Regions from separate parts of the Protofrankia sp. Cr2 genome, predicted to be linked through region 3. Evidence: riboswitches for the same ligand, from Rfam matches in the RefSeq annotation. Region 3 holds a riboswitch; each other region holds the start of a gene.

Region 1 (9,579 bases), on a different contig from region 3:
GCGGTTGAGATCGAGCTCGCCAAGCAGGTACCGGCGACCCGCCACCGTGAGCGGGTGGAGGCCGCGCTGGCCGGCCAGGGCGTGGTCGTACTGGTCGCCGACACCGACGCGGGTCTGGCGGTGGTGAACGCCTGGGCCGCGGAACACCTGGAGATCCAGACGGCGGACGCCGCCGCGGTCGCCGCCCGGGTCCGCAACGCCGGAGCGGTGTTCGTCGGGCCGTGGGCTCCGGTTTCGCTCGGTGACTACCTCGCCGGGTCCAACCATGTCCTGCCGACCGGCGGTACGGCCCGGCACAGTGGCGGACTTTCGGTGTCTGTGTTCCAACGGCAGGTTCATGTGGTGGAGTGTGACCGTGACGCGCTCGTCCAGGTGGCTCCGCGGGTGGCCGCGCTCGGCGGAGCTGAAGATCTTATCGCCCACGTCGACGCGGTGGAGGTGCGCCTGCGATGACCGCCTATCCGATGGCAGACCATCCGATGGCAGAGCCTGATTCCGCGGCCGGCCAGCCGTTGTCTGCGGGTCGGGTGCGCACGACACGTCCGCTGACCCTTGACGAGTTGCCGCTTCGGGACGACCTACGCGGCCAGGTGCCCTACGGCGCCCCGCAGCTCGACGTTGCGGTGCTGCTCAACACCAACGAGAACCCGCACCCGCCGTCCGCCGGTCTGGTCGACGCCATGGGCAAAGCCGCGGCGCTCGCGGCCACCGAGGCCAACCGGTACCCCGACCGCCAGGCCGAGGCGCTTCGCGCGGACCTCGCCTACTACCTGACCCCGGACGCCGGCTTCGGGCTGCGGACCGATCAGGTCTGGGCGGCCAACGGGTCGAACGAGGTACTCCAGCAGCTGTGCCAGGCGTTCGGTGGCCCCGGGCGGGTCGCGCTCGGGTTCGAGCCGTCCTACACGATGCACCGGCTCATCGCGATGGCGACCGCGACCGGCTGGGTCGGTGAGCCCCGCGAAGTCGACTTCACCCTCGCTCCGGCCGCGGTGGCGCAGGCGATCCGCCGGCATCGGCCGTCCCTGGTCTTCCTCACCTCACCGAACAACCCCACCGGCACCGCGCTGCCGACCGATGTGGTGACCGCCGCATGTGATGCCGTCGGCGAGACGGGTACCGGCATGGTCGTCGTGGATGAGGCATACGCGGAGTTCCGGCGGGCCGGGGTCCCCAGCGCGCTCACGCTGCTGCCCGCAGCGCCGCGGCTGGTGGTGACACGGACGATGAGCAAGGCGTTCGCACTGGCCGGCGCCCGGGTCGGTTACCTCGCCGCGCAGCCGGCTGTCATCGACGCGTTGCAACTGGTGCGGCTGCCGTACCATCTGTCGACCTTCACCCAGGCGGTCGCGCGTACGGCGCTCGCGCATGCCGACGAGCTGCTCGGCACGGTCGAGGCGGTGAAGGCGCAACGGGACCGGATCGTGACCGAGCTGACCGGGCTCGGTTGCGCGGTGGCTCCCAGCGACGCGAACTTCGTGCTGTTCGGACGGTTCCCCGATCAGCGCGCCGTGTGGCAGGCACTGCTCGACGCGGGCGTCCTCGTCCGGGATGTCGGCTTGCCCGGCTGGTTGCGGGTCACCGCCGGGCTGCCCAGTGAGGTTGACGCATTCCTCGCTGCCACCCGCGTGCTGCTGGCCGACCCGACGATGACGCCGACGCCGACGCCGGCGTGCTCCGATCTTCAGTCGCCGGATTCCGGGAAGGAATGACGACCATGGGCCGCACCGCCCGGATCGAACGCAAGACCTTGGAATCACATGTCGTCGTCGAGCTGGACCTCGACGGCACCGGCGTGTCGTCGTCGTTCACCGACGTCCCGTTTTTCGACCACATGGTCAGCCAGCTCGGCAAGCACGGCGGCTTCGACCTGACCGTGCGCACCCGCGGCGACCTGCACGTCGACGCCCACCACACGGTCGAGGACACCGCGATCGCGTTCGGTGAGGCGTTGCGCGAGGCACTCGGCGACAAGACCGGGATCCGGCGGTTCGGTGACGCGCTGGTACCGCTGGACGAAGCGTTGGTGCAGGCGGCGGTGGACCTGTCCGGCCGGCCGTACTGCGTGGTCGTCGAGCCGGAGTTGATCGAGCTCATCGGCACCTACGACACGACGCTGACCCGCCACGTGTTCGAGTCGATAGCGGCGTCCGCGCGGATCGCGTTGCACGTGCGGGTGCTGTCGGGCCGCAACGCCCACCACGTGGTCGAGGCACAGTTCAAGGCCGTGGCGCGGGCACTACGGGACGCGGTCGCCCTCGACGGGCGGGTGGCTGGCGTGCCATCCACCAAGGGTGTGCTGTGACCGGGGCGGACGCTCGCTGTCGAGGTTTGTGCCGGTCGTGGCGGTGACCGGTCCGCGGGTGGTCGTCCTGGACTACGGATCGGGGAACCTGCGCAGTGCGCAGCGGGCGCTCGCCCGGGTCGGCGCAGACGTGACGGTGACGTCCGATCTGGCCGCAGGCGGGGCCGCGGACGGGCTCGTGGTGCCCGGGGTGGGCGCTTTTGCCGCATGCATGGCCGGAATCGCCGCGGTCGGCGGGGCGGCCGTCATCCGCGGACGGATCACCCGCGGGCAGCCGGTCCTCGGAATCTGCGTGGGCATGCAGGTCCTCTACGACCTGGGGGATGAACACGGGGTGCGGACTCCCGGCCTCGGCGTGCTCACCGGGGAGGTTCGGCGTCTGGACGCGCCGATCCTTCCGCACATGGGGTGGAACACGGTGGCCCCGCCGGCCGACACGGTACTGTTCGACGGGTTGCCGGCGGATACCCGGTTCTACTTCGTCCACTCGTATGCGGCCAAGGCGGAGCCCGGGGACACCGTGGCCGAGCACGGTGAGCCTTTTGCCGCCGCCGTGGAGCGAGGTCCGCTGTGCGCCACCCAGTTTCATCCGGAGAAGTCCGGCGACGCCGGTATCCACCTGCTCGCCAACTGGCTACGCACGCTGAGTTAGCTCGGTTGGGGCCTCCGGGCGCGCGAAAAGACCATGATCGCGCACCCTTTGGCCAGGTTAGCTCGGTTGGGGCCTCCGGGCGCGCGAAAAGACCATGATCGCGTATGACCGAAGTGATCAACTACGCAGGCCACGCCGCAGGATAGGGCCGGGTCTGCCGGCTGTGCGCCGAGCTGTACTGGTTCCATGGTGGGGTGGGGGTGTCCGCCACGGAATGGAGCGCGCGGTGGTCCCGTCCCGTCGGGTCGACGGTCACGCAGGTCGTTTCGATCCACGTAGTCCTGATCTTGTCCGTGACCCGTACCCGGTCTTCGCGGAGCTTCGGGCGGCCGGCCGGCCGGTGTGGAGCGACGAGCTCGGGATGTGGCTGGCGGCCAGGTACCGTGACGCCGACGCGGTGGTGCGCCACCGCGGACTGGGCCGGATCTACCACCCACGCCTGCCCGAGGACCTCTGGGCCGGCTTCAACAAGCTGGAGCGGGACTCCGTCCTGGGATGTGAGCCACCGAAGCACACCCGGTTGCGTGGGCTACTGGGCAAGGCGTTCGCCCGAGGCAACATCGAGCGGCTGCGGCCGCACATCCACGAGCTGTGCCAGGTCCTGCTCGACGGCGTCGCGGCGAGGACGCAGGACGGGCAACCCTTCGACCTGATCGCGGAGTTCGCCGAACCGCTCCCGGTGATGGTCATCGCGGAACTACTCGGTATTCCCGACAGCGACCGGCATCTGCTGCGTCCGTGGTCGGCGGATCTGGTGAAGATGAACGAATACGGGCGCAGTCCCGCGCAGGAGGCCGCGGCCCGGGAGGCTGCCGCCCAGTTCGGTGCCTACGTGCGCGCCCTTGCCACCGAGCGCCTCCGCTGCCCGCACGACGACCTGATCACCCATCTCGTTCAGGCGGAACAGGAGGGTGACCGGTTGACCGAGGATGAGCTGGTTGCCACGGTCGTGGTACTGCTCAACGCCGGGCACGAGGCCAGCGTCAACTGCCTCGGCAACGGGATGGTCGCGTTGCTGAGCCACCCCGAGCAACAGCGGCGGTTGGTTGAGCGGCCAGCGGAACTGGCCGCCACCGCGACGGAGGAATTCCTCCGCTTCGACTCGCCGCTGCACCTTTTCGAACGGACGGCCATGGCCGACGTGGAGATCGGGGGGGTGGTTGTGCGGACGGGGGAGCGGATCGCGGCCCTGCTCGGCTCGGCCAATCGCGACCCCGAGGTTTTCGAACGGGCCGATGAGTTCGACGTCGGCCGGGAACCGAATCCGCACGTCGCCTTCGGCGGTGGCGTCCACTTCTGCGTAGGGGCGCCGCTGGCCCGGGTGGAGCTGGCGATAGCCGTGCGCAGCCTGATGGCGCGCTTTCCCGCGCTTTCTTTCGCTGGGACCCCCGTCCGGCGTCCCACCTTCGTGCAACGTGGCTGGAGCTATCTCCCGGTCACACGTTGACGTTCTGGCCGGGCGCTCTCAGGCTGTTCCTGGCGGCTCCTGCTGTTGGTCTGTTGGTTGGCGCGGCTGACGTGGCGGAGAGCCGCGCCCCCGATTTCACGCGGAGCGTGTGCCGGCAAGCTGGCCGAGGAAGCCGCTGTTGTCGTAGAAGTGTTCGACTTCGAGCAGCCTGAGGTCGTCAGCGACACGCGCCACGCTGACCCCGAACATCTCGACGCGTTCGCCGGTCGGGTCGAACCCCTTGTACGGTCCGCTGAAGGTACCCCAGTGACGCCATTTGAAAGTGATCACAGGCGGTGGTGAGTAGACCTCCAGGACCTCCCAGAAGAAGCCGCCCGGAAGGGCCTTGAGGAAGATTTGATGGGAGGACTCGAACGTCTCGTCGCTCGCCGAGTAATAGGGGTTCTCGCCGATGAGGATGTTGTAGCTGCCTCTTTCGACAAGGTCCTGACTGTTTGCCCAGGGACCGCCGTTGACGCGGGTACGGAATTGATCGGTGACCATACTGACCCACTGGGCCGGATCTTTCTTGTGGGAGACCTCCATTTCGAAGACCTGGACCACACGCTCGACGATGTCGGCCAGGGAGCCCTTGGCGTGTTCGTGGGTACGCTCCTGGGGCATTGTCTCTTTTGACAGATGATAGTCGGGCGGTTCGCCGTCGCGCCACCGTACTCCAGCGGAACCGGCGATGACCGCGTCCCGGCCCTGCACGTGCAGCGGCTGGTCTTCGGCCTTCTCGTCGTTCATCGCGTTGCTCCTCCTGTCGTCGGGTCAAGTCCAGGATGCGTCGAGTGCCGTCCGGGGAAAATTTCCGGAACGGATGGGAGCGGTGCTGCCCAGAGCGGCCGGCAACGGGGGCGCGGCGTTGTGGGGCTTGGAGCATGCATCCTGCGTCCTCCGTCCCGATCAGGCTACTACCCGTGAGGGTAGCAGAAAACAGGACGAAGGTCCTGAATCAGCCGAACATATGGATATACCTGAATGTCGGGGGTAGAGCGTGCCGGAGAGGCCCTTGTCGAAGGGCCAGGGCGTGAAGGGTCGTGCGGCCCGCGAGATGCCGGCGATCCAGTCCCCTCGGATCCGGGTCGAGCGTGAACCGGGATCCTGGCCGTTCAGCCGGGTAGGAAGACGCCATGCGGATCGTGGGGAATGTGCTATGGCTGTTGTTCGCCGGGTTCGAGCTGGCCGTAGGCTATCTACTCGCCGGGATCGTGTGCTGCCTGCTGATTGTGACGATCCCGTTCGGGGTCGCGGCGTTCAGGTTGGCGGGCTACGTCGTCTGGCCGTTCGGCCGGGTCGTGGTCGACCAGCCGGGTGACGCGCCCGTGGCGGTCTTCCTGGTCAACCTGCTGTGGTTCCTGATCGCCGGGTGGTGGCTCGTGCTCAGTCATTTGATCTTTGGTTTGGTACTCTGCCTGACGATCATCGGCATCCCGTTCGGCGTGGCGTCGTTCAAGATGATTCCGCTGGCCATCGCGCCACTGGGTCGGCGGGTGGTTCCCCTCCGGGACCTTGATCCGGCCATCCCGGTCGCGGCATCGGTCTACAGGTGAGGGCTGTCCACAGGTGACGTAGCCCTTCGGTTCAGCTGGTCCTCTGCGCACCCGGTGAGATGAGTAACCGGTACTGCTTGACGCGAGGGGTTGGCTGCTGGTTGTCTCATTGGTGTCCGAGCGGTGGAAGCCGGTGTGAATCCGGCACGGTCGCGCCACTGTGACCGGCCCGCCCAAGGAGCGACGTCGGAAGCCAGACCCAGCGCCGGACATGCCCTGCCGAGTGGAACGCGTGATTCCTGTGGAGGTCCCGCAATGGCCCATGCAATGGCGTATCCAGCGACTGGCGATGCTCCGGTCGCCCGTCCGGCGCTGCCGACGATCCCTTTGAGTGAGCTGGCCCCGTTTGCGATTTTCGGTTCGGTCCTGGCGCTGCTGCTGCTGTACTTCGTCGGTGCGGAGCAGGGCGCCGTGTCGCTCGTGGGCGGTAGTTATGTCCATGAGTTCGTGCACGACGCTCGTCACCTGCTCGGTTTTGCCTGTCACTGAGCGGGGTCGGTGATGGTTCGCGCACTGTTGACCCGTGGAATGCTGGTCGGCGCGCTCGCCGCCCTGTGCGCCTTCGTCGTCGCCAAGGTGCTCGGGGAGAGCCAGGTCGGCCACGCGATCGCCTTCGAGTCGGCGCGGGACGCCGCCGAGGGCGTTCACGGCACGGAACTGGTCTCCCGTACGGTTCAGAGCACCATCGGTCTGTTCACCGGCCTGTTGGTGTTCGGCGTCGCAATCGGCGGGTTGTTCGCTCTCGCCTACGCCGGTGTGCAGGGCCGCCTCGGCGGTCTGGGTGCGCGGGGGACGGCGGCGTTCGTGGCGCTTGCGGGTTTCGTGGGAATGTACCTGCTGCCTGACCTGAAGTACCCGGCCAATCCGCCGTCCATCGGTAACTCCGACACCATCGGTGAGCGCACGAGCCTGTACTTCACGATGATGCTGATCTCACTGGCCGTGGTCATCGGTGGCGCTGTGACGGCTCGCCGGCTCGCGGCGAGGTTCGGCGCCTGGGATGCGGCGTTGCTCGCCATGGCCGGTGGTCTGGTGGTCGTCGGGTTGGCTTATTACCTCCTGCCACCGGTGCACGAGACCCCGCAGGGATTTCCCGCCGATGTGCTGTGGCGGTTCCGTATCGCATCCCTGGCGATTCAGGTGTCGCTGTGGACCACGATCGGCTTGCTGTTCGGGGCGCTGACCGACCGTGCGGTCCGTTCGGCGCGCAGTGATCAGAAGACGAGTTCCGCGGTGGCTCCCACTGCGGCATAGGTGGGCAGGGCACGGCGGTCAGCTGTCAACAAGCGTGCACCGGCAGCCGCGGCGCTCATCCCCACTAAGGCGTCGTACACCTGCCCGCCTGTGATTCCGGTGGCGGCGAAGGTGGTGAGGAGCCGCCGGTACTCGGCCGGGCTGAGTACGAGTGGTTCGTCAGGAAAGTCCTGCGCCAGCGCAAGCACGACGTCGGCAGCCGGGGTGGCGACCCCGCACTGAATCCTGGTGAGCACGGAAACCGTCTCGATCAGAACATGTCCGGGTAGCTGCCGGACGTTCCGTACGAGATCGAGTGACCTCTTGTGTTCGGGATGCCAGTCCGCAAGGGCTGGCACGACCACACTCGTATCGGCTGTTGTGATCAACGAGGCCATCCGCGTGACTCGTCGATCATGCGAAGTAGGTCGACGTGCTCCAGGAGTGGGGTGGGTGTACCGGTCGTGAGAACGGTACGGCCGTCCCGTTCGACGGCGACGGCCCTCGGCCCGACCGGTCGCAACGTGAGTTCGCCGTTGTGTTCTTCAACCTCGATCTGGGTGCCTGGTTTCAGGCCCATGCGCTCGCGCAGGGCTTTGGGCACTACCAGTCGGCCTGCCATGTCAATGGTTATGATCATGGTTTGAGTCTACCATCACCGCCGATAGGATGATCAGCTGCCGGTGGAGCGGTAGTGCCGCAGCCCGGTGCGCCAGGCCCCGGCGGCGAGCACAAGCCCGACACCGGCGACCAGCGGCGAGGCGAACCGGAACGCGGTCGGCAGACCGAGCGGGTCCGGCTTCGCGAGGACGTACAGTGCGGGTTGCCAGTTCAGGAACGCCAGCGGAACGATGAAGGTCAGCGTCTGCATGCCGTGTCGTCCATACAAGGACATCGGATACTGGGTCAGAAAATTCCCACCGTAGGTAACCGCGTTCATCGCCTCGGCTGCCTGTTGGACGACGAACTGGAACGCCGCGCCGGCGATCCAGATTGCGCTGAACAGACCGACACCGGTTATCACCATCACAGCTACGAGCAGCGCCCGGCCCGGGTTCCACGCAACGTCCAGCCTGGCGATCGCAAGCCCGAGTACCCCGATGCCCTGAGCGAGGCCACCGAGTCGACGTGGCGAAAAGCCGTCTGTGGCGACCTGTACGAGCAGTCCGACCGGCCGGACCAGCATCACATCCAGGCTGCCGTCCCGGATGCGTTCGCCGATCCGCTCCATCGACCCGAACAGCATGTTGGACAGCGCGAACGAGGTGGAGGACGTTCCATAGAGGAAGGCCACCTCGGCGAAGTCGAAGTCGGCGAGCCGCGGCACGTTCGCGAACAGCACCCCGATCACCGCGAGATCCAGGCCGGTCGAGAGAAACTGCCCGACCGCCAGGAGCGCCACCGACGCGCGATACTGCCAGGCCGCCCGCGTCCACATGGCGGCGAACAGGCGGTAATGGCGTACCGCTTCAAAGCGGTTATGGCATGCCTTTCCGGTTCCGGTTCCGGTTCCGGTTCCGGCGTCGGCGTCGGCGTCGGCGTCGGCGATGTCAGCCACCCTGGATCACCAGCTTCCGGGTGGCTCGGGCGGTGAGCAGCCGGCCGGTCGCGAGGAGCACGGCGGCCCACCCGGCCTGGAAGGCGAGTCCCGTGAGCACCGACAGGTCTGTCCGACTGCCCAGGAACACATCCGCCGGCACCGCCATCATGGCGGCGAACGGCAGTACCTGGGCCAGGCCCCGCAGCGTCCCGGGCATGATGGTAAGAGGAACGGCGACGCCGGAAAAGAACACCGTGCACAGGCTGTAGGCACTTTCCAGACCTCGCTGGTCGAGAAGCCAGAACGAGGCGAGGGCGATCAGGTAGCGCAGCCCGAAGCTGACCAGGAAGCCCAACACGAGGGACACGACGAACAGCCCCCAGATGCCTGGAGCGGTGGGGATGCGCAGGTCGAACAACGCTGCGGCGACCGCCATCGGCGGCACTCCGCGGAGGAGCAGTTGGATGGCGCCGCGCCCGGCGTCGTCCGCCAGCCACCAGGTCTGGAAGCTGACCGGCCTGGCCATGTCCATGGCCACGGCGCCGGACCGGATGCGCTCGGGCAGCTCGATCCCACCGCCGAACAGCGCCATGGATGTGATCAGTGCCTGCCCGAGGAAGACGAACGTGACCACCCCGGCGGTGTCGTACCCACCAAGGCCGGGCCGCTGGTGCCATACCTGGAGCAGTACGTAGGCACGGATGATCCCGAAAACGGTGTTGGTGAACGCCCCGGCGGCGGTCGCGGCCCGATAGCCGGCATAGCGGCGGGCGCTGCATCGGGCGACGGTCAGGTAGGTGGCGAGGTGGGCTGTCATCGTGAGTCGGTCTGGTGGGGCAGCGGCGG
Region 2 (9,579 bases), on a different contig from region 3:
GCCCCGTCCATTGGCCGCGGGCGACCTGCCTGCCAGCCCCGAGCAGGCCCGACAGCTGTTCCGTTCGGTTTTCGCCCAGCTTGCCGCCGGTGTCACGGTGCTCGCCACGGTGACACCGGCCGGCCCCAGCGGCATGACCGCGAGTGCTGTCACCTCGCTCTCCCTCGATCCACTGCTCGTGCTTGCCTGCGTCGGCAACCGCTCAGCCACCCTGGTGGAGATCTGCCAGGCCGGTCGGTTCTCCATCAACATGCTCGACGCGACAGGCGTCGAGCTGGCCACCGGCTTCGCCGCCCAGCCCTCGGCAGACCGTTTCACCGACGTGTCCCACCAGATCGTCCACGAGGTGCCCGTACTCGACGACGCGCTCGCGTGGACCACCTGCACGGTGCACGCCCTGCATCCTGGTGGCGATCACACCATCCTCGTCGGGTCCGTCATCGGGCTCTATCGGGGCCACGGTCGACCGCTGCTGTGGCACGACGGACGCTTTCAATCCATTTCGCCCGGACGGCAGGACTGCGAAGACCCGGATATGTAGCGTTCCGTCCGGGCAGGGGACGTACGGCACTTATATGCATTTTTCATAACGCATAGAATATTGGTCGAAATATCATGGGGAATACGAACAGAAGGAATCAACTTCGCCACATCGCATCACCGACCCATGGGCCGCGGTACCATACGATCCGACGAATGAAACTCGTAATGAAAGGCGTCCGGCGTCATGCCTGATCGGCTCATCGCAGATCCTCGCGGATTCGGCCGGCGCGCCACGTTGGATGTGTGAAACGTGGATGGTGACTCCTCCGCTGACATCTTCCTGTTCTACCGCGACGGCACCGGGAAACAACAGGTGGTGAACCTGACCGCGGCCGTGGGTGTGACGGTCGGCCGCGGTCCTGGTAGCGACGTCAGGCTGGCGTGGGACAGCAAGGTCTCTCGCCTGCATGCACAGTTCCAACAGATTGGAACCAACTGGATACTGATCGACGGAGGGTTGTCCCGTAACGGCACCTTTGTGAACGGGGAACGGCTCGTCGGACGGCGCCGACTCGAGGACGGCGACGTTATTCTCGTCGGTTCGACCTCGCTGACTTATCGTGACAACCGCTTCGGCCGCGCAGCCGCCGGCCGTGGCGCGATAGAGACCCAAGACGTGAACAATATCGTGACCCTGCGCTCCCTGTCGTCGACCCAGCTGCTGGTCCTGGAATCCCTGTGTCGCCCGTACCAGGAGCGAACCCCCTACACGACCCCCGCAACAAATCGGCAGATCGCCGACGAGCTGTTCTTCAGTGTCGAGGCGGTCAAGACTCACCTACGGACATTGTTTCGCAAGTTCGGAGTGGAAGAACTGCCGCAGAACCAGAAGCGGATGAAGCTTGTCGAGCTGGCTTTCCAGGCCGGGTTGGTGTCCGAACGGGAACATTGATCGTCGCAGCTGGCTCACCACGCCACCCCCCCAACCCCGTCACCCGACGACTTCAGGCGTTCCACGGGCAGGCCGAGCCTCGCGTGTGCGATGATCGTGGCGGCATCCTTCGCGAGGTGCCCTGGGAGACCAGGGAGAATCGGGAAGCCGGTGAGAGTCCGGCACGGGCCCGCCGCGGTCATCGGGGAGTCACCGTCCACGCGCGCAGGCGCAGCCACTGGGCCACCTGGCCTGGGAAGGCCGGGCGGCCAGGCGTTGATCCGAGAGTCCGAAGACCGGCCTCGCATGTGTGCCACCCGCCGATGGTCGGGTGGTCGGAGCGCGGGAGCCTCGCCATGTCCGTAGACATCTACGATGTGATCAAAAAACGCCGTGACGTGCGTGCCCAGTTCACCGGAGCACCGATCCCGACTGACGTCCTGGACCGTGTGCTCGCGGCGGCCCATGCCGCCCCCAGCGTCGGCCTGAGTCAGCCATGGGACTTCATCCTGATCGAAAACGTTCGGACCCGGAAAACCTTTCATGATCATGTCAGGCATGAACAAGCGATCTTCGCCGCGACGCTGACCGCGGACCAAGCCACCCGTTTCAGCCGGATCAAGATCGACGGCGTTATGGAGTCCACGCTGGCCGTCGTGGTGACATACGATCCGCTGCGCGGCGCACCAGCCGTCCTGGGACGACACTCCATCGCGGATGCCGGGCTGTATTCCGTATGTCTGGCCATCGAGAACCTGTGGCTGGCCGCGACCGCCGAAGGCATCGGCGTCGGCTGGGTGTCCTTCTACCGTGAACAGGCCGTTCGGAACATGCTCGGGATTCCCGACGACATCCGGCCGGTCGCGTGGTTGTGTCTGGGGCCTGTCACACATCATGAGACCGTCCCTGACCTGGAACGGCACAACTGGGCCTACCGGCGCGCTCTGCCTCAGGCGGTCCATCACGAGATGTGGTAGCCAGCCGGTCAGGAATCGATGATCGGCCACCTTCAAACGCAGGTGGCCGATCATCAGCGACCCTCCGGGACGCGCCCGTAGCGGCCGTCTCAGAACCTGTTTCAGGGTTGCTTCACAGCACCGGCTTCACAGCACCGGCTTCACAGCACCGGCTTCAGAGGACGGAGACGACCTGCTCGTAGTCCAGCCGTGGGCTGCGGTCGAACCACGGGTTCTCCCCGGGCCTGCCGATGTTGATGACTGCGAGTGTCCGCAACGGCTGGTCGGCGAAGAACTCCTTGTCGACGGCGGTGACGTCCAGTCCCGTCATCGGGCCGGCCGCGAGCCCAGCGGCGCGGATACCCAGGATGAAGTAGCCGATCTGCAGGCCGGCGTTGAAGCGGGCCGTCTGCTCGCGAGCAACCGGTTCGGTGAAGAAGTCCCTGGCGTTCGGCAGATGCGGGAAGATCTGCGGGAGGTTCTCGTGGAAGTCGACATCCGCGGCCACGATGGCCACGAGCGGCGCAGACCGCGTCTTCGCCTGGTTACCCGGGCTGAGATGCCGTACCAGCCGTTCCCGCGCCTCCGGCGAACGGACCAGGATGATCCGCAGCGGCTGCGCGTTCATACTGGTCGGCGCCCATTTGATCAACTCATAGATGGCACGGACCTGCTCGTCGGACACCGGATCGTCGCTGAACGTGTTCGCAGTCCGGGCCGTATGGAACAACAGATCCGCGGCGGCAGCGTCTAGTAGCAGGGCATCTTCGCCGGTAACGATATCGGTGATGGTCATGGAAGTCGGGACTCCTGATAGTCGGATGGTTGCCATGAGCACTCCGGGGACTGCGGCCTCCGGGCGCGCGATCTGACGATCGTCGCGCGCCCTTTGGCCCCAGGCTCTTAATTGAACAGACAACTATGCTGCCGACATCCCGCATCCGATGTGAGCTGCGCCTCCAGGTCTGTTCCCGGCCGGTACGGGTACCACGGGCTGTTACCACGGGCGGCGTCGATCCGGTGGAAAGCGCTCGAAATGTTTACCCTGGCCAAGGCCCATGTGGTCACCCGCCCGCACCCGGACGGTCAACCAGCCCGAAGGTGGTCCACCGATGCGTCCAGCCGGCACGGCGGCGGTCCAGCGCCGATGAGCAACCCAGATCGAGGGGTCGCGCTGCGGACCCGGCTGATGTTCGGCTTGCTGGCCCTGCTCATGCTGGGGTTGGCCACGACCGCCACCATCAGCATTTTCGCGCTGCGTACCTATCTCTTCGAACAGACGGACGATCAGCTACGTGGCGCCCAGAACATTGTGACAGCCCGTAGCGTTTTACTGGCCCGAATGGCACCGGTGATCAGCGCTGAAAACCTGCAGCGTGCGATCGCCCCGACCGACTACGTGGTGGAACTACGCAGGCGCGACGGTTCGGTCATGGTCATCACGGGGAGCGGCAGCGGACCCGCACCGTCCGGTCCGCTCATCAACACCGTCATCGACCTCGACGCCCGGGCGGCATCCGGAGCTCCGTTCAACATCGTCAACGGCGGCAAGCGCTTCCGGGCGGTCGTCGGGGTGCTACCCGCTGAAGGTGGGACCGATTTGGTCGCCGTTCCACTGCGCCCGGTAACCGCGACCGTCGCCCGACTGGCCGGCATAGAGCTCATTGCCGGCCTCGCAGTCCTTGCCGGCGCGGGCATCTCGGCGTGGCTGCTACTCGGCCGTGGCCTGCGGCCGTTGCGGGACGTCGCGGAGACCGCCGCCGCAATCGCCGGCGGGGACCTGTCCCGGCGCGTGCCCGACTCGCCGGTGCGCAGCGAGGTCAGTCGGCTCGCCGCCGCGCTCAACATCATGCTTGGTCAGATCCAGTCGGCGTTCGAGGAACGGGGCCGCTCTCAGGAACGGCTGCAGCGGTTCGTCGCCGATGCCTCCCATGAGCTGCGGACTCCGCTGACGTCCATTCGCGGTTATGTCGACCTGATGCGCCAGGGTGTCGTCCCACCGACGGGTGTGGACGATGCGCTGCGCCGCGTCCAGGAGGAGAGCGCCCGGATGAGCGCGCTGGTCGACGACATGCTCTATCTGGCCCACCTCGACGAGCACCGGCCGCTGGACCGCTCCAACGTGGACCTGTCCGCCGTGCTGCGGGACGCGGTCGCCGATGCGGCCGCCGTGGAGCCGGACCGTCCCATCGAAGTGACCTGTCCGGACCGGTGCATGATGGTCGGGGACGCCGACGCCCTGCGCCAGGTGGTCGGGAACCTCCTGTCGAACGTGCGGGTCCATACGCCGGTGACGGCCCGTGTCGAGGCAAAACTTACTCGTGACAGCACCCGCGTGCAGCTTGAGATCCGCGACTTCGGGCCGGGCATGCCGCAGGAATCGGCTGAACGGATATTCGACCGCTTCTGGCGGGCATCGGGGAGCCGCGATCGGATCCACGGCGGCAGCGGTCTGGGCATGTCCATCGTCGCGGCCGTCGCGGCGGCGCACGGTGGCACCGCTGACGTACATTCCGCTCCCGGCATCGGGACCACCGTCCGGCTCTTTCTCCCGGTGGGTGAACCGGAATCGCCCGGTCCACCCACGGGAGGGCTCGGCAGTGTCAATTACGACAGGCAGGCCGCCGGACCGCCGGCCTGAAGAGTCGACAGCGGGCAGAGCGCGGCCTGTGGGTAGTAGCTCCCCATGACCGCCGCGGCCGATGCCGGGTTGTTGTCAGGTGGAACATTCTGGACGGCATACGGGAAATTACCGAGAAGGTTGCGCAGCAGCAGCACGTGCGGCGTCGTCGGATTGTCCGTGGAAAAGGGTACGAACGTCGCTCCGGGAATGCCGTCGATTGCGGCCCGCTGCGCCTCGGTACCCAGGACGAACGTGTAGTAGCCGGTCGAGTCGAGCGCCGTGACCTCGTCCGCCCGGCAACCGTAGTCAACGGTGCCGTCGGGCAGCGTGTTCACAACCACGGGCAGCGGCAGTGTCGGGAGGTCCGCGCACAGGGACCAGTAGCGCAGGTTCGCCGCCGACGGCCATGGCGCCGGATGCTCCCCACCAGGCGTGGTAGGTGCCTTGGCCCGGACAACGACCACGTTGGCGCCGCCGGGCGGCGTCACCGAGGCTTCCAGATAGGCATTGTCAGGGTTGGGGAACAATGAGCCGTTGCTCGACGTCCCGCGGGCGAACTGCAGATCTCCGCTCGTCGTGGCAGCCGCCGACATGCCGGCCACCATGTCGGGCGTGGCGCCGGCTTGCGAGCCGGGCGCGCAGAGCGGGACGTTCACCGTGGTGCCGTCCTGCTCGAAAGCCACACCGGGAAGCGACACCGCATGGTCACCACCCGTGGGCAGGTAGACCCGGTAGATGAGATACCCGGCCCGGCCCGCCGAGGTGCCCTCAGGGGCAAGCGGGAGGACGTTGGTCTGACCCGGGGCTGCGTCGGGGCGGAGAGTAACAGTGAAGTGACCACCCGGGGATGCCGGCACCTGCCACGGGTTGAGGCTGCCCGCGTCTGGCGCGATGTGGTAGTCAGTCAGTTCCGAAATGACACCATTGGACGTGGTGAAGGGTGCGAAGCTGTTGTCGTACACCGTCAGGGATGTGTAACGCGCATCCGCGTACGTACCCGACAGCACGATGTTGAGATCCTTCTGGACGGCGAACGGCATGACCCAGTACACGGCGTCGCTGTCCAGCAGACCCGCGTTGACCGTCTCCGGCGAGGCTTCCACCCGCCAGGCGCAGTCAGGCGTCCTGGGCGGTCCGGACGGTGCCGCGTTTGCGGGAAGCGCGGACACCGCGAATGCGCTTCCCGCAAACGGCACAAGCACGGACATCGCCACCAACGGCAGCGCCCGAAATCTCCTCCGTCCTGTCATCGAGCGATCGTCCACCGAGCGATCTGTCAATCTCGGTCTACGCATGTGACGTACTCCCAACCGACAGAGCGGATCCATCCGTTGGACCGCGTCTGGCGCCAAGGAGACCCGCCCGACATGTGAACCAGGTCAGAGCCTGATGTGAAGCAGATTCCGACGATCTTTCCATTTTGTGACGGTCCCGGTCCGCTGACGGGTCCGGTGACGGGTCCGCTCGCCGTCCGTCGGCTGCCGGCGCCGGTCCCGGAGCAGGCAGGCCCTGGGCGTGGCGAACCGGGTAGAAGATCCAGAACGACTCCTGAATCCTGACGAACATTGACGGCGGTGCGGGTGGACGGAGAACCGGGAAACCCGTAGATTCCCTTCGGACATCGATTCTGTCGTAGATTTCTTACATGATCGATCTGTCGGGTTTTTGACACACGATCAGGGGTGCAATATTCCGGGCAGCCATTGTAGATTCATGTTGATCTCATTCATCCGCCTATATGGGGGTAGTAATGATCCAGGACATCCTTGACGCAGTGGACACGCCCGAAGATGTCGTCCCGAATGCGATACACGACGAACTTTTCGCCCGCCTGAACACCTCGATCAGCGACCAGTGGGCACAGGCCCGAAAAGGCGCTTTCTGGCAGCATGTCACGGCACACGGCTTCGACCGTGAGCTGTACCGAATCATAATGATCCAGATCTACCACTACACCCGGCATAATTCGATCAACCAAGCGGTCGCGGCCCTTCGCGCCGAGCCGGAACAGATCGGTCTGCTGCGCTTCGTCTACAGCCATGCCAGGGAGGAACTCGGCCACGAGAAACTGGTTCTGCACGATCTGCGCGCGGTCGGCCTGATCGGCCCGGACGAACCTGTCGACGAAGCGCCGCTGCCGGCGACCGACGCACTCATCCAGTACCTCTACGGTGTCGTGCTACGCGAAAGCCCGGTTTCCCGCCTGGGCTACTCCTACTGGGCCGAAACGGTATACGATCACATCAGCCCGGTGCTGGTGAAGGCCCGGGAATCGCTCGGCCTGAGCGATCGCGACATGGCCTTCTTCGTGGCGCACTCGGAGATCGACTCCAAGCATGCGGCCGAGGTACAGCACGCGATCCGCCATGCGGTGACCTCTCGCGAGCAGGCTGATGCAGTACATCGCGTCGCGGTCACCACACTCTGGCTGACCACGTCCCTGCTGGAGCAGTCCTACGCGGAATGGACACGCCGTCGCAGCAACGCATCGCCGCGGGAGTCCAGCCGTGCTCACTGATTCGCCGATATCATCCATATCACCGATATCATCGACGGCCGGTATCCAACTGATCCGCGCCAGCTCCGACAGCGAGCTGCAACTCGCCCGCGATTTTCGGAACGAGGTCTTCCTCGAACGACGCAGCGTCATGTTCAGCGACGGTCTGGAACACCACCGCGACGCAAATAGCCACGTCATGCTCCTGCTGCGCGACGGCGTCCCCGTTGCCACCGCACGTTCACAACCGTATCCGTCCGACAGCTCGGACATACTCGGGGTTTCGCCGAACCTGCCCGACTGGGGTTCGGACTCCGAGGTCGGCCGGATGGCCGCGGCACGCTCGCCCCAGTCCGTCCGCTATTCGCTCATGGTGCTGGCCTTAGGCTCGATGTGGCTGCTGGAGCACACCCAGCACCGGCGTTACGTAGCCTACTGCCTCCCGAAGATGCTGAAGATATTCCGTCTGATCGGCGCGGAGGATACCGGCGAGACCTGTGCCGTTCCGGGGCGCCCGGGTCGGCACAGTATTATTCTCGGCCGCTACGACGACTGCGCCCGCATCGGTATGGACCAGTTGGGGATGAGCCACGCCGAGGCCGGGGCGGCGATCCGCCTGGGCACCGCCGGGCCGAACAGCTAAGGGAGCGAGTGGGTGTCAGCGGCAGGAATCCCGGGTGGCGTACGCGCCGGTCGTATCTACGACACGTTGGCGCGCCGCCGCCCGCTCGTTCTGGTCTGCCTCGTCCTCGGCGTCCTCGCCGGCGCAGTCGGCACACTCAACATGCGGATGGACATGTCGTTCCGTCCGGTATTCACCGGCAATCAACAGCAGTTGGCACGGACAGCGGCGTTCGAGAAGGATTTCGGCGACCTGGGATTCAACGACCTTGTCGCGATCGCGGACGTCGGTGACACCGGGGACCCGGGCACGCTGGCCCGGACCCACGAACTTGCGGACCGATTGCGCAACCTGCCGCACTTTGTCACGGTGCGGGAGCCGTTGACGTTCCCGTTCTTCGACGCCTCGGGCCGGCTGCATCCGGCCGGCGTCGCCGCCGACCTGAGCAATGCGCACACACCTGCTGAGCAGCGAGCGGTCATCGAGCCGGTGCTGCATGCACCGTCAGCCCGGCGGATCATCTTCGGCGACGACAACCGACAGGTCGCGGTCACCGTCGCGCTCGACATCGCCAACAGCGATTTCTCCCACTGGCGTGCCGCGGTGAAGCAGTTCCGCGCCACAGTGCACGACTGGTCGCGGCAGACCGGTATCGCGACCCGCATCACCGGCTATCCCGAGGTCGAACAGGTCTACGCCCACGAAGTGCTGGTCAGCGTACTGCGCAGCATCGCGGTTCTGCTCGCGGTGATGTTGGTGATCCTGTTCGTCTATTTCCGCCGGCTCCGGGACGTCGTGACGTGCCTTGCCGGCGTCACCCTGTCGGTACCGCTGGTCCTCGGTGTCATGACGGTGCTCGGGCAACCCTTCTCCATCGTCAACAGCCAGGTCCTGACTCTGGTCCTGATCGTCGGCATCGCGGAGGCCCTGCACCACCAGCAGGAGTACCGCCGGCGGCGCGAGGCAGGACGGGATCACATCACGGCGAACCGCGAAGCATTCACGATCCTGGCCTGGCCTGCATTCATGACCGGCCTGGCGACCATGGTGGGATTCGGCGCGCTTCTCACGGCGGACATGAAGGCGATCTCGTCGTTCGGGCTGTCCACGGCACTTGGCGTAATGATCGTCTATGTTGCCAACTGGCTGACCGTACCGTCGCTTATTCACGTATTCTACCGCAACGCTCCGCCGCAGGCGTTCCGCCAACACACCACGTCCTGGACGGTCGCAATGCTGCACCGCGCCGACGGATTGCTGCAACGCCGCCCCGGCACAGTCGTTCTCGGCTTCGTGCTGGGCACCACAGCCCTGGGAATTGTCGGCGCATCCGGTCTGTCGATCGACCAGAAAGTCAATGAAGAGCTACCTGCTAGTCATCCCGCGGTAGTCGCCCAATTCACCTACGAGCATCAGTTCGCGGGATTCCTCGGCCCGGTCCTGTGGGTCAGGCCACGGTCCGGCACG
Region 3 (9,579 bases):
CGGCAAGAATATCGTTCCAACGCCGCTCGGTAAATACGCAGATGACAACCGATGCAGTCGGCGGAAGCCGCCGTTGTGGCGTGACGCGGGCGGGGGCGGGGAATTCCAACCGGAGGTTGGTCACGGATTTCTCTCCTTCACAGGTTCGAGGCCACACGCCCGGGAAAGCGAATTGATTCCGACGCACGCCGTTCACGGCCACTGTTCATCGCGGACTTTGTCCGATGGCAACACAGTTTCTCACCGGATGGGCCGGCCGTTCAGCGCCGCCACAGCTCCGGTGGCCTCGCGGGACGCCGCGTCGAGCGGCCGGCGAGCCTCTTCGGTCCGTGGATCGAGACCGTGTCCGTCGGCCCCGGCGACGTGTCTGAAACCGACCGACGGTGCTGACACGGACAGCATTCTGGACCGCGACCGTCGCCTGCCGGACCACCCGCATTCTTTTATGATCACGAACAATACACGAAGGCCGTCGGACACCGGGTGGAGTTTGCTTGAACCGTGCAGACGCCGGTGCTCGAAGCTGGGCACCTCGACGACGCGGAAACCGGCTTGGACGGTCCGAATGCTGATCAGTGTCTCCACCTCGAAACCGTCCCCCCAGGAGAGCTTCTGGTCGCGCTCACCGGGATCAAGCCCGAACGCCGGTATACATTGTCGCCAGAACGCATTGTAGCCATAGCAGAGATCGGTGAAACGGGCGTGGACCGCGATGTTGGCCAGAGCGTTGAGCCACCGGTTTCCGGCCCGGCGCAGTGGTGTGATGTCGCTGCTCCCGGCGCGGGGGAGAAAACGCGATCCCCTGGCGAAGTCGGCGCCCGCGGTGAGCGCCCGGACAAACTGGGGGATCTCGGCCGGGTCCGCTGACCCATCCGCGTCGAGCATCACAACGACGTCACCGGTCGCCGCTGCACAGCCACACGCCACCGCATTTCCCTTGCCACGCCGGGTCTGGTTCACGATGACGGCGTCGGGCCGTAGCGAGCGGGCGACGTCAACAGTGCCGTCACTGGAACGACCGTCGACGACAATGATCTCGGCGTCGTCGGGCAGGCGCGGGAAGACGTGCGGCAGGTTTTGCGCCTCGTTGAGGGTAGGAATTACCACGCTGACGCTGGGTGAGCCATCCAACCTGGCGGATTCTGACATTTCAGGTGATTCTCCGTACTGGACCTTTTGAAAGCGGACCATAGTAGTTTGCGCCACTCCGGTCAGGGCCTGGAACGATAGGCGATGATGCGGCTGAATCCACGGTAGGTGGTCTCACCTGCCTTCTCCCAGCAGTTGGGAAGAGACTCCAGTACTTCCTCGTGCCGGGGCTTGCTGTAAATGATCCAGGCATCGCGCGGACGGACTGCGACAGAACGTTCGATGTTGGCGATGACCGGCCTGAGAACATCGGCGTCGAAAGGATTGAAGAAGAAGAAGACCCGCTCATCCGGTTGAATCTCGTACAGCGCCGCATCGATACACACCATACGCGCTTCGAGGCCGTCTCCCCGGCGCTTCCTATAGGCAGCTATATTCTCCTCGCCGAGCTCGCACAGTTCCTTCGCGAATTCGACGCCGACAACGCTTCTGAATCCGAACTCGGCGGCCAGGAGAAGCACTCGTGCATTTCCGGCACCGAAGTCGATGAATGTTCCTTCGGTTGGCACGTGAAACTTTCTGAGTGCGTCGTAGAAGGGACCGACCGGCATTGGCACCAGATCGTGACCGGTTTCCCGGTCGCCGGCTATGGTGAGCTTCTCCGTGAGAGCGATACGCGTCGACGTCCGGGTGCCGTGCCGGCTGTCGAACCAAACACCCCGCGCGTACCTGGCACCGGCTTGCAGAACAAAGGAAATTCCGTCCTTGTGGAGGGTGCGCTTGAGGATGTCATAGTTTGAGAGGACGGTCAGCTGGCTGTCGGCGGTCATAAATCATCCTTTCGCCCTGGTGTTGACACGCGATCGGCCACGGGCGAGAGCGCCAGGCCGTCCCGACTCGCCGCATGACGTCGCCGAGCCATTCGGTCGCTTGCAATCGACCGTATGTCGCCGACTGCGTATGGCATCCCCACGTGGGCAGTAACTTGTCTACGCCGGACGCGGGTCACCGCGGGTCACCGCCGGTTTCCGTCACGAGCCGACCACGGCGCTCGCGAAGGTGGGCTTGCGGGTGGCCTGGTGTGCCATGCTGAGGAGCGCGACGGCAGTGGAGGAAGCCGGTGGGAATCCGGCGCGGTCCCGCCACTGTCACCGGGGAGCAACCCCTCACCGTACGTCACGGCCGCGAGAGTGGTTGGAAGGCCGAGGGGGCGCGCTGATCCGGAAGTCAGGATACTCCGGCCGTCCGCACCGTTACCGAGGGCGAGGAAACCCGAGGGAGGACCGCGGTATGTCAACGCACGCCTGCCGGCTCATGATCGGCCGAATCGTGATCGATACGGAGTCCAGCGCACAGCGGCACAGGGCACGATGACGGCCTACCCGTTGTCCGCGGTGGTGGGCATGGACGACCTGCGGCTCGCCCTCATCCTCAACGCGGTGTCACCGGCGATCGGCGGGCTGCTCGTCCGCGGGGAGAAGGGCACCGCCAAGTCGACGGCGGTACGCGGTCTTGCCGCACTGCTCCCGCCGGTGACCGTGGTGACCGGCTGTCGGTTCTCCTGCGACCCGGCCGATGCCGACCCCGACTGCCCGGACGGCCCGCATCCACCGGAGGCCCGGCCGATCACCCGGGCGGCACGTCTGGTGGAGCTGCCGGTCGGCGCCTCCGAGGACAGGGTCACCGGGGCGATCGACCTCGACCGGGCGCTCGCCGAAGGCATCACGTCGCTGCGGCCGGGGCTGCTCGCCGCCGCCCATCGCGGCCTGCTCTACGTCGACGAGGTCAACCTCCTGCACGACCATCTCGTGGACCTGCTGTTGGACGCGGCCGCCCTCGGTGTCGCCCACGTCGAACGCGACGGGGTGTCGGTGCGCCATGCCGCCCGCTTCCTGCTGGTCGGGACGATGAACCCCGAAGAAGGTGAACTGCGCCCGCAGTTGCTGGACCGCTTCGGGCTGACCGTCGAGGTCGCAGCCAGCCGACAGCCGCCGGTGCGAGCCGAGGTGGTGCGCCGCCGGCTGGCCTACGACGCCGACCCCGACGCCTTCGCCGCCCGCTGGGCGGTGCAGGAGACCGCACTGGCCGCCCGGATCGCCACCGCCCGCGACCGGCTGCCCGCTGTCGAACTGCCCGACTCCGCACTGCGCCAGGTCACCGCGGTCTGTGCGGCGTTCGACGTGGACGGGATGCGCGCGGATGTGGTCGTGGCCCGCACCGCGATCGCGCTGGCCGCCTGGGAGGGTCGGGAGACCGTGGACGCCGACGACGTCCGCCGCGCCGCCCGCCTGGCCCTGCCGCACCGCTGCCGCCGTGGCCCGTTCGACGCGCCTGGCCTGGACGAAGACACTCTGACCAAGGCGTTGGACGAGTCCCCCACCGGTCCGGACCCCGACCTTGACCCGGACATGGACCCGGACATGGATCCGGACATGGACCCGGATCGCCCCCCGCCGACCAAGGGCGGTGGTGGACGCGGGGGAGACGGCGGCCGTGTTGGCGGCGGGCCGGCATCCAGCGAGCCGGAAACGACATCGGAACGCACGGCCGAGCCGGACGTCGTCCCATCCCCGCGTTCCGCGGAACACGATGCCCCGGAACAGGATGCCGGGGAACACCGCGCCACGGCGGGGCAGGGGCAGGAGCGCCAGGAGCGACGTGCAGGCACGCCCGGCCCATCGTTCCGCCCACGCCGGCTGGAGATCCCCGACACCGGAACACCGCTGGGTGCGCCCGGCCGCCGCTCACGCGCCCGCACCTCGCACGGCGCGGTCGTCACCAGCTCCCCGGACGCGCCCGGCCTGCACCTGCTGGCGACCCTGCGGGCAGCCGCGCCCTGGCAGCACGCCCGCGGGCGCGTCGGCCCGGGGCTGGCGCTGCGTCCCTCCGACCGGCGCGGCGCGGTCCGGGCGGGACGTGAGGGCAACCTGGTCCTGTTCCTGGTGGACGCCAGCGGGTCGATGGCCGCCCGCGCCCGCATGCGTACCGTCACCACCGCCGTGCTGTCCCTCCTGCTCGACGCCTACCAGCGCCGCGACCGAGTCGGAATGATCATTTTCAGGGGTTCCGGCGCCGATCTCGTCCTCCCCCCGACATCGAGTGTGGAGGTGGGCGCGGCGCGACTCGCGTCCCTGCCGACCGGCGGGCGGACCCCGCTGGCAGCCGGGTTGACCCGCGCCGGCGAGGTCCTCGCGGCCGAACGCCGCCGCGACCCGGACCGGCGTCCGCTGCTGATCGTCGTCACCGACGGCCGCGCCACCGCCGGGCCGGACCCGCTCACCCCCGCGCGGGCGTTGGCTCGTAGCGGCCTGGCGAGCATCGTCGTCGACTGCGAGAGCGGGCACGTGCGCCTGGGTCTGGCCGGCCGTCTCGCGACCGCGCTCGGCGGCACGACCATCCCGATCGACGCACTGGCAGCCGCGACCAACCGCGCGAGCGGCCACGCGACCAGCCGGCGCAGGGCTGCCTAGCCATGCCACAGGGACAACCCGCCATGGTGCCCGACGACGGCCTGACGACCCGGGCGCGCCGGGACCGAGCGCTGCTGATCGTCCACACCGGTGAGGGCAAGGGGAAGTCGACCGCGGCGTTCGGGCTCGCGCTGCGCGGCTGGGCGCAGGGCTGGGACGTCGGGGTGTTCCAGTTCGTCAAGTCCGCGAAATGGCGAATCGGGGAGGAACGGGCACTGCGCACCCTGGCCGCCGGCGGTGAGGGCGGGGACATCGCCTGGCACAAGATGGGCGAGGGATGGAGCTGGGTGCAGGCCCGGATCGACCCCGCCGCCGACCCCGCCGAGGCCGCCCGGGAGGGCTGGGCGCAGATCCGCCGGGACCTGGCCGCCCAGACCTACCGGCTCTACGTCCTCGACGAGCTGACCTACCCGCTGAAGTGGGGATGGATCGACACCGACGAGGTCATCGAGGTGCTGCGTACCCGTCCGGGACGCCAGCATGTCGTCGTCACCGGGCGCGCCGCCCCGCCCGCGCTGATCGACGCCGCCGACCTGGTCACCGAGATGACCAAGGTGAAGCATCCGATGGACGCCGGGCAGAAGGGCCAACGGGGGATCGAATGGTAGCCCCGCCGGTCCCGCTGCCACCACGGCTGGTGATCGCCGCCCCGGCCAGCGGCGCCGGCAAGACCACGGTGGCGACCGGGCTGATGGCCGCGTTCACCGCCCGCGGCCTGCGGGTGTCCCCGCACAAGGTCGGGCCCGACTACATCGACCCGACCTATCACACCATCGCCAGCAGGCGCCCCGGCCGCAACCTCGACGCCGTGCTGTGCGGGGAGCATCGGATCGCACCGCTGCTTGCCCACGGTGCGCGCAACGCCGACATCGCCATCGTGGAAGGCGTGATGGGCCTGTTCGACGGGGTGTCGGTGCCCGAAGCCGGTCAGCCCGCCGACTTCGCCTCGGCCGCCCATGTAGCCCGGCTGACCGGCGCCCCGGTCGTGCTGGTGGTCGACGCGTCCGCGGTCGGCCGTTCGGTGGCCGCGACCGTGCACGGCTTCGCCACCTGGGACGAGCGGGTGCGCCTGGGCGGAGTGGTGTTCAACCGGGTCGGTTCGCCCGGCCACGAACGGTTGTTGCGGGACGCGGTCGCGGGTCTCGGCGTCACCGTGCTGGGTGTGCTGCGCCGCGACGATCGGGCCGCGGTGCCGTCCCGGCATCTCGGGCTGGTGCCCGCGGCCGAACGCGCGTCCGCGGCGGCCGAGGTTGTCGCCGCGCTCGGCACGCTGGTCGCCGCATCATGCGATCTTGATGCCGTGCTCGCCCTCGCCCGGTCGGCATCGGCACTGACCGTGGCGCCCTGGTCGCCATTCGACATGATTCATGACGTTGAGCCGGCGGTGCCTGCGATATCGGCGGTGGGCCGGCCGGTGCGGATCGCGGTCACGGGCGGGCCGGCGTTCACTTTCGGTTACGCCGAGCAGGCCGAGCTGCTGCGCGCCGCGGGAGCAGAGGTGGTCACCGTCGATCCGTTGCGTGACGAGAATCTTCCAACAGGCTGCGACGGGTTGATCATCGGTGGGGGATTCCCGGAGGAACACGCACCCGAACTCGCTGCGAATGCGGCCCTGCGCGCCGACGTGGCGGCACTGGCGGGAAGGGGCGCGCCGGTCAGCGCCGAGTGCGCGGGCCTGCTGTACCTCGCCCGATCCCTGGACGGGCATCCGATGTGCGGGGTTCTCGACGTCGACACCGCTATGGGCCCTCGGCTCACCCTTGGTTACCGCCGGGCCGTGGCCGCCTGCGACAGCCCGATCGCCGAAGCCGGCACCCCGGTGACCGCGCACGAGTTCCACCGCACATCGGTACTGACCACGCAGCACCGGACGGTCCGCTCTGCCTGGCAGATCGACGGCCGCCCAGCAGGCGACGAGCGCGACGAGCGGACCGAAGGCTTCGTGCACGGCGGGGTACACGCGTCCTACCTGCATCTGCACTGGGCGGGTGTACCCGGCGTGGCCGCGCGGTTCGTCGCGGCGGCACGGCAGGCGAGAGGGCCGCAATGGACGGCATAGGCGGGATGGACAGGACAGGCGGGCTGGGCGCGCAGCCTGCTCCGGCGAGCAACCGCATACGGGCGGGCCGCCGTCTGATCGGGGTCGGTGTGGGTCCCGGCGATCCGGACCTGATCACGGTCAAGGCGGTCGGTGTCCTGGAGCGGGCCGATGTCGTGTTCGTCCCGGTGAGCGAGGGAACGCCGCCGCCGGGGCGAGCCGAGGCGACCGTGCGCGCCCACGTCACCCATGACCGGATTCGCCGCCTGCCGTTCCGGATGACCGGCGACGCCGACTACGACACCCCGGCGGAAGTGGTTGCGCAGGCGCTGCGCACGCATGCGGGGAGCCACCGGGGAGGGAGCCCGGGGGACAGCCAGGGGGGAGGCGTCGCGTTCGCCACGATCGGCGACCCGAACGTCTACTCGACCTTCACCACGCTGGCCGCCCGGGTGCGCGCACTGCTACCCGACGTCGTCGTCGAGACCGTTCCCGGCATCATGGCGCTGCAGGATCTCGCCGCCCGGTCCGGCACGGTGCTGGCGGTGGGCACCGAAACGGTGGCGCTGCTGCCGCTGACCGCCGGGGTGGACGCCTACCGGCGAGCCGTGGCCGACCACGACACGGTCATCGCGTACAAGGGCGGCCGGGCGCTGCCGCGGGTCCTCGACATCCTCGCCGAAGCCGACCGGCTCGGCGGCCCAGGTGACACCGACAGCACAAGCGGCACAGCCGTCTACGGCGCTTCGCTGGGGCTGGCGGACTGCGACGTCCGTCCCGCGGGTGAACTGCCCCGCGACCAGCCCGGCCCCTACCTGTCCACGGTGATCTCAACCCGGAGGCGACAGTGGCCGACGTGACCGAAACGGCCGACCTGACCGAAACAGCGGCCGGGGCCACACCAGCGCCAGGCGGCCGGGTGACGTTCGTCGGGGCCGGCCCCGGCGCCGCGGACCTGCTTACCCTGCGCGGCGCACGGGTGATCAGTGAGGCGGATGTGGTCATCTGGGCGTCCTCGCTCGTGCACCCGGACGTGCTCGCCCACGCCCGCGCCGACGCCGAGATCATCGACTCGGCCGGACTACCGCTCGAAGGCGTCCGGGACGTCTACCGGCGCGCCGCGCGCGACGGGCTCGCCGTGGCCCGGATCCACTCCGGCGACCCGGCGCTGTGGGGAGCGGTACAGGAGCAGCTGGAGGTCTGCGCCGCGCTCGGGCTCGCCACCGCGATCGTGCCCGGGGTCAGCAGCTTCACCGCCGCCGCCGCGGCCGTCCAACGCGAACTGACCATTCCCGAGGTGGCACAGTCGGTGATCCTGACCCGGCTCGGCGGCGGCAAGACCCCGATGCCCGCGGGCGAGGAGATCGCCGGCTTCGCGCGGCACGGCACGACGATGGCGCTGTTCCTGTCGGCGGCCCGGTCCGGTCAGCTCCAGGACGAGCTCACCGACGGTGGTTATCCGCCGGACACGCCCTGTGTGGTCGCCTACCGGGTGAGCTGGCCGGATGAACTGATCGTGCGGTGCGCACTTGCGGACCTCGCCGCCACCGTCCGTGCGCACAAACTGTGGAAGCACACCCTGGTGCTGGTCGGCCCGGCGCTGGCGGCGGGTGGCACCCGCTCGCACCTCTACCACCCCGGCCATTTCCACGGATTCCGCAAGGCCGAACGGACCGCCCGGGTGGCGCTGCGTGCCCACGACCGGACCCTCGACCGGACCCTCGATCGTCCGTGGGAAGCCGGGGAGCAGCCGGCGTGAACCCCCATGAACCGGTTCCCCAGCTGGTCCCGCTGCGTGAGCCTGATCTGCCGCGCACCGCCAAGGTCCGGCCGGACGCGCTGCGCACCGGATGGACCACCGGGACGTGTTCGGCCGCCGCGGCGAAAGCCGCGAGCGCGGCCCTGGTCTCCGGGATCGTGCAGCGGGCGGTCACCGTCAGCCTGCCAGCCGGCGGGCTGATCTCCTTCCCGGTCGAGCGGTGCGTGGTCGATGCCGGGCGGACCGCCGAGGCCGTCGTGGTCAAGGACGCCGGGGACGATCCGGACGTCACCCATGGCGCACACATGACCGCGACGGTGACCTGGCGGACGCAGAACGGAATCGAGATCGAGGGCGGCAGCGGCGTCGGCGTCGTCACGAAACCCGGTCTCGGCCTGCCCGTCGGCGAAGCGGCGATCAACCCGGTACCCCGATCGATGATCACACGATCGGTCGCGGAGGTCGTCGACCTGGACACCCGCGGGTTACGGGTGGTGATCAGCGTCCCGGACGGGGAGCGGATGGCGCGGCGGACCACCAACGCCCGCCTGGGCATCATCGGCGGGATCTCGATCCTTGGCACCACCGGCATCGTGCGGCCCTTCTCCACCGCGTCATGGCGGGCCTCGGTGGAACAGGCCGTGGCGGTCGCCGCCGCCCAGCAGCAGTGCACGGTCGTGCTCGCCACCGGCGGGCGCACCGAGAAGGCGGCCATCGGGCTGCTACCGGCGCTGCCCGAGGTGTGCTTCGTCGAGGTCGGCGACTTCACCGGAGCGGCCCTGCGCCGGGCGGTCGAGGTGGGCATGACCGACGTGGTCTTCGTCGGCATGGCCGGCAAGCTCACCAAGCTGGCCGCGGGCATCCTGATGACGCACTACACCCGGTCGAAGGTCTCCCCGGACCTGCTCGCCGCGATCACCGCGGACGCCGGTGGCGACGCGGCGCTGGTGGCCGCGGTCGCCGTTGCCAACACCGCGCGCCACGCCCATGAGCTGTGGGAGACCACCGGCCTGCTGCGGGCAGCCGGCGACCTGCTCTGCGCCCGGGTCGCGGGCGTCCTCGTCCGGTTCACCGAGGGACGCCTGCGGGCCCGGGTCGCCATGGTCGACTTCACCGGGACGTCCTGTGTCGCCGCGACGGAACAGACATGGGTCGGGCCATGCAGGCCTGCACCATGAGCCTGGTGACGGTGATCGGCTGGGACGGGCGTCCGCTCACCGCCG

What was found. Region 3 has a riboswitch for cobalamin ahead of U9978_RS15045 (VWA domain-containing protein). Riboswitches for the same ligand answer to the same signal wherever they lie in the genome.
Region 1: linked by a shared signal. The riboswitch ahead of U9978_RS19380 (CbtB domain-containing protein) and the one ahead of U9978_RS15045 (VWA domain-containing protein) in region 3 are both predicted to bind cobalamin.
Region 2: linked by a shared signal. The riboswitch ahead of bluB (5,6-dimethylbenzimidazole synthase) and the one ahead of U9978_RS15045 (VWA domain-containing protein) in region 3 are both predicted to bind cobalamin.

What each region holds. Positions count from the first base shown of each region.
Region 1 is NZ_CAUVXG010000053.1:979-10,557, reverse strand. It holds gene hisD (histidinol dehydrogenase) at 1-453, shown strand, start outside; gene U9978_RS19410 (histidinol-phosphate transaminase) at 480-1,712, shown strand; gene hisB (imidazoleglycerol-phosphate dehydratase HisB) at 1,718-2,305, shown strand; gene hisH (imidazole glycerol phosphate synthase subunit HisH) at 2,349-2,957, shown strand; gene U9978_RS19395 (cytochrome P450) at 3,184-4,404, shown strand; gene U9978_RS19390 (SnoaL-like polyketide cyclase) at 4,501-5,154, opposite strand; gene U9978_RS19385 (YccF domain-containing protein) at 5,541-5,960, shown strand; cobalamin riboswitch at 6,056-6,183, shown strand; gene U9978_RS19380 (CbtB domain-containing protein) at 6,228-6,449, shown strand; gene U9978_RS19375 (CbtA family protein) at 6,462-7,214, shown strand; gene U9978_RS19370 (PIN domain-containing protein) at 7,175-7,591, opposite strand; gene U9978_RS19365 (AbrB/MazE/SpoVT family DNA-binding domain-containing protein) at 7,579-7,833, opposite strand; gene U9978_RS19360 (ABC transporter permease) at 7,867-8,751, opposite strand; gene U9978_RS19355 (ABC transporter permease) at 8,744-9,550, opposite strand; gene U9978_RS19350 (ABC transporter ATP-binding protein) at 9,547-9,579, opposite strand, start outside.
Region 2 is NZ_CAUVXG010000073.1:2,851-12,429, reverse strand. It holds gene U9978_RS21740 (flavin reductase family protein) at 1-541, shown strand, start outside; gene U9978_RS21735 (FHA domain-containing protein) at 794-1,435, shown strand; cobalamin riboswitch at 1,533-1,734, shown strand; gene bluB (5,6-dimethylbenzimidazole synthase) at 1,771-2,391, shown strand; gene U9978_RS21725 (malonic semialdehyde reductase) at 2,546-3,160, opposite strand; gene U9978_RS21720 (HAMP domain-containing sensor histidine kinase) at 3,518-5,011, shown strand; gene U9978_RS21715 (hypothetical protein) at 4,978-6,243, opposite strand; gene U9978_RS21710 (iron-containing redox enzyme family protein) at 6,744-7,511, shown strand; gene U9978_RS21705 (hypothetical protein) at 7,501-8,133, shown strand; gene U9978_RS21700 (efflux RND transporter permease subunit) at 8,146-9,579, shown strand, end outside.
Region 3 is NZ_CAUVXG010000031.1:31,432-41,010, reverse strand. It holds gene U9978_RS15060 (glycosyltransferase family 2 protein) at 1-124, opposite strand, end outside; gene U9978_RS15055 (glycosyltransferase family 2 protein) at 241-1,149, opposite strand; gene U9978_RS15050 (hypothetical protein) at 1,212-1,919, opposite strand; cobalamin riboswitch at 2,200-2,327, shown strand; gene U9978_RS15045 (VWA domain-containing protein) at 2,460-4,559, shown strand; gene cobO (cob(I)yrinic acid a,c-diamide adenosyltransferase) at 4,562-5,167, shown strand; gene U9978_RS15035 (cobyrinate a,c-diamide synthase) at 5,161-6,618, shown strand; gene cobI (precorrin-2 C(20)-methyltransferase) at 6,615-7,457, shown strand; gene cobM (precorrin-4 C(11)-methyltransferase) at 7,454-8,356, shown strand; gene U9978_RS15020 (cobalt-precorrin-5B (C(1))-methyltransferase) at 8,353-9,534, shown strand; gene cbiE (precorrin-6y C5,15-methyltransferase (decarboxylating) subunit CbiE) at 9,531-9,579, shown strand, end outside.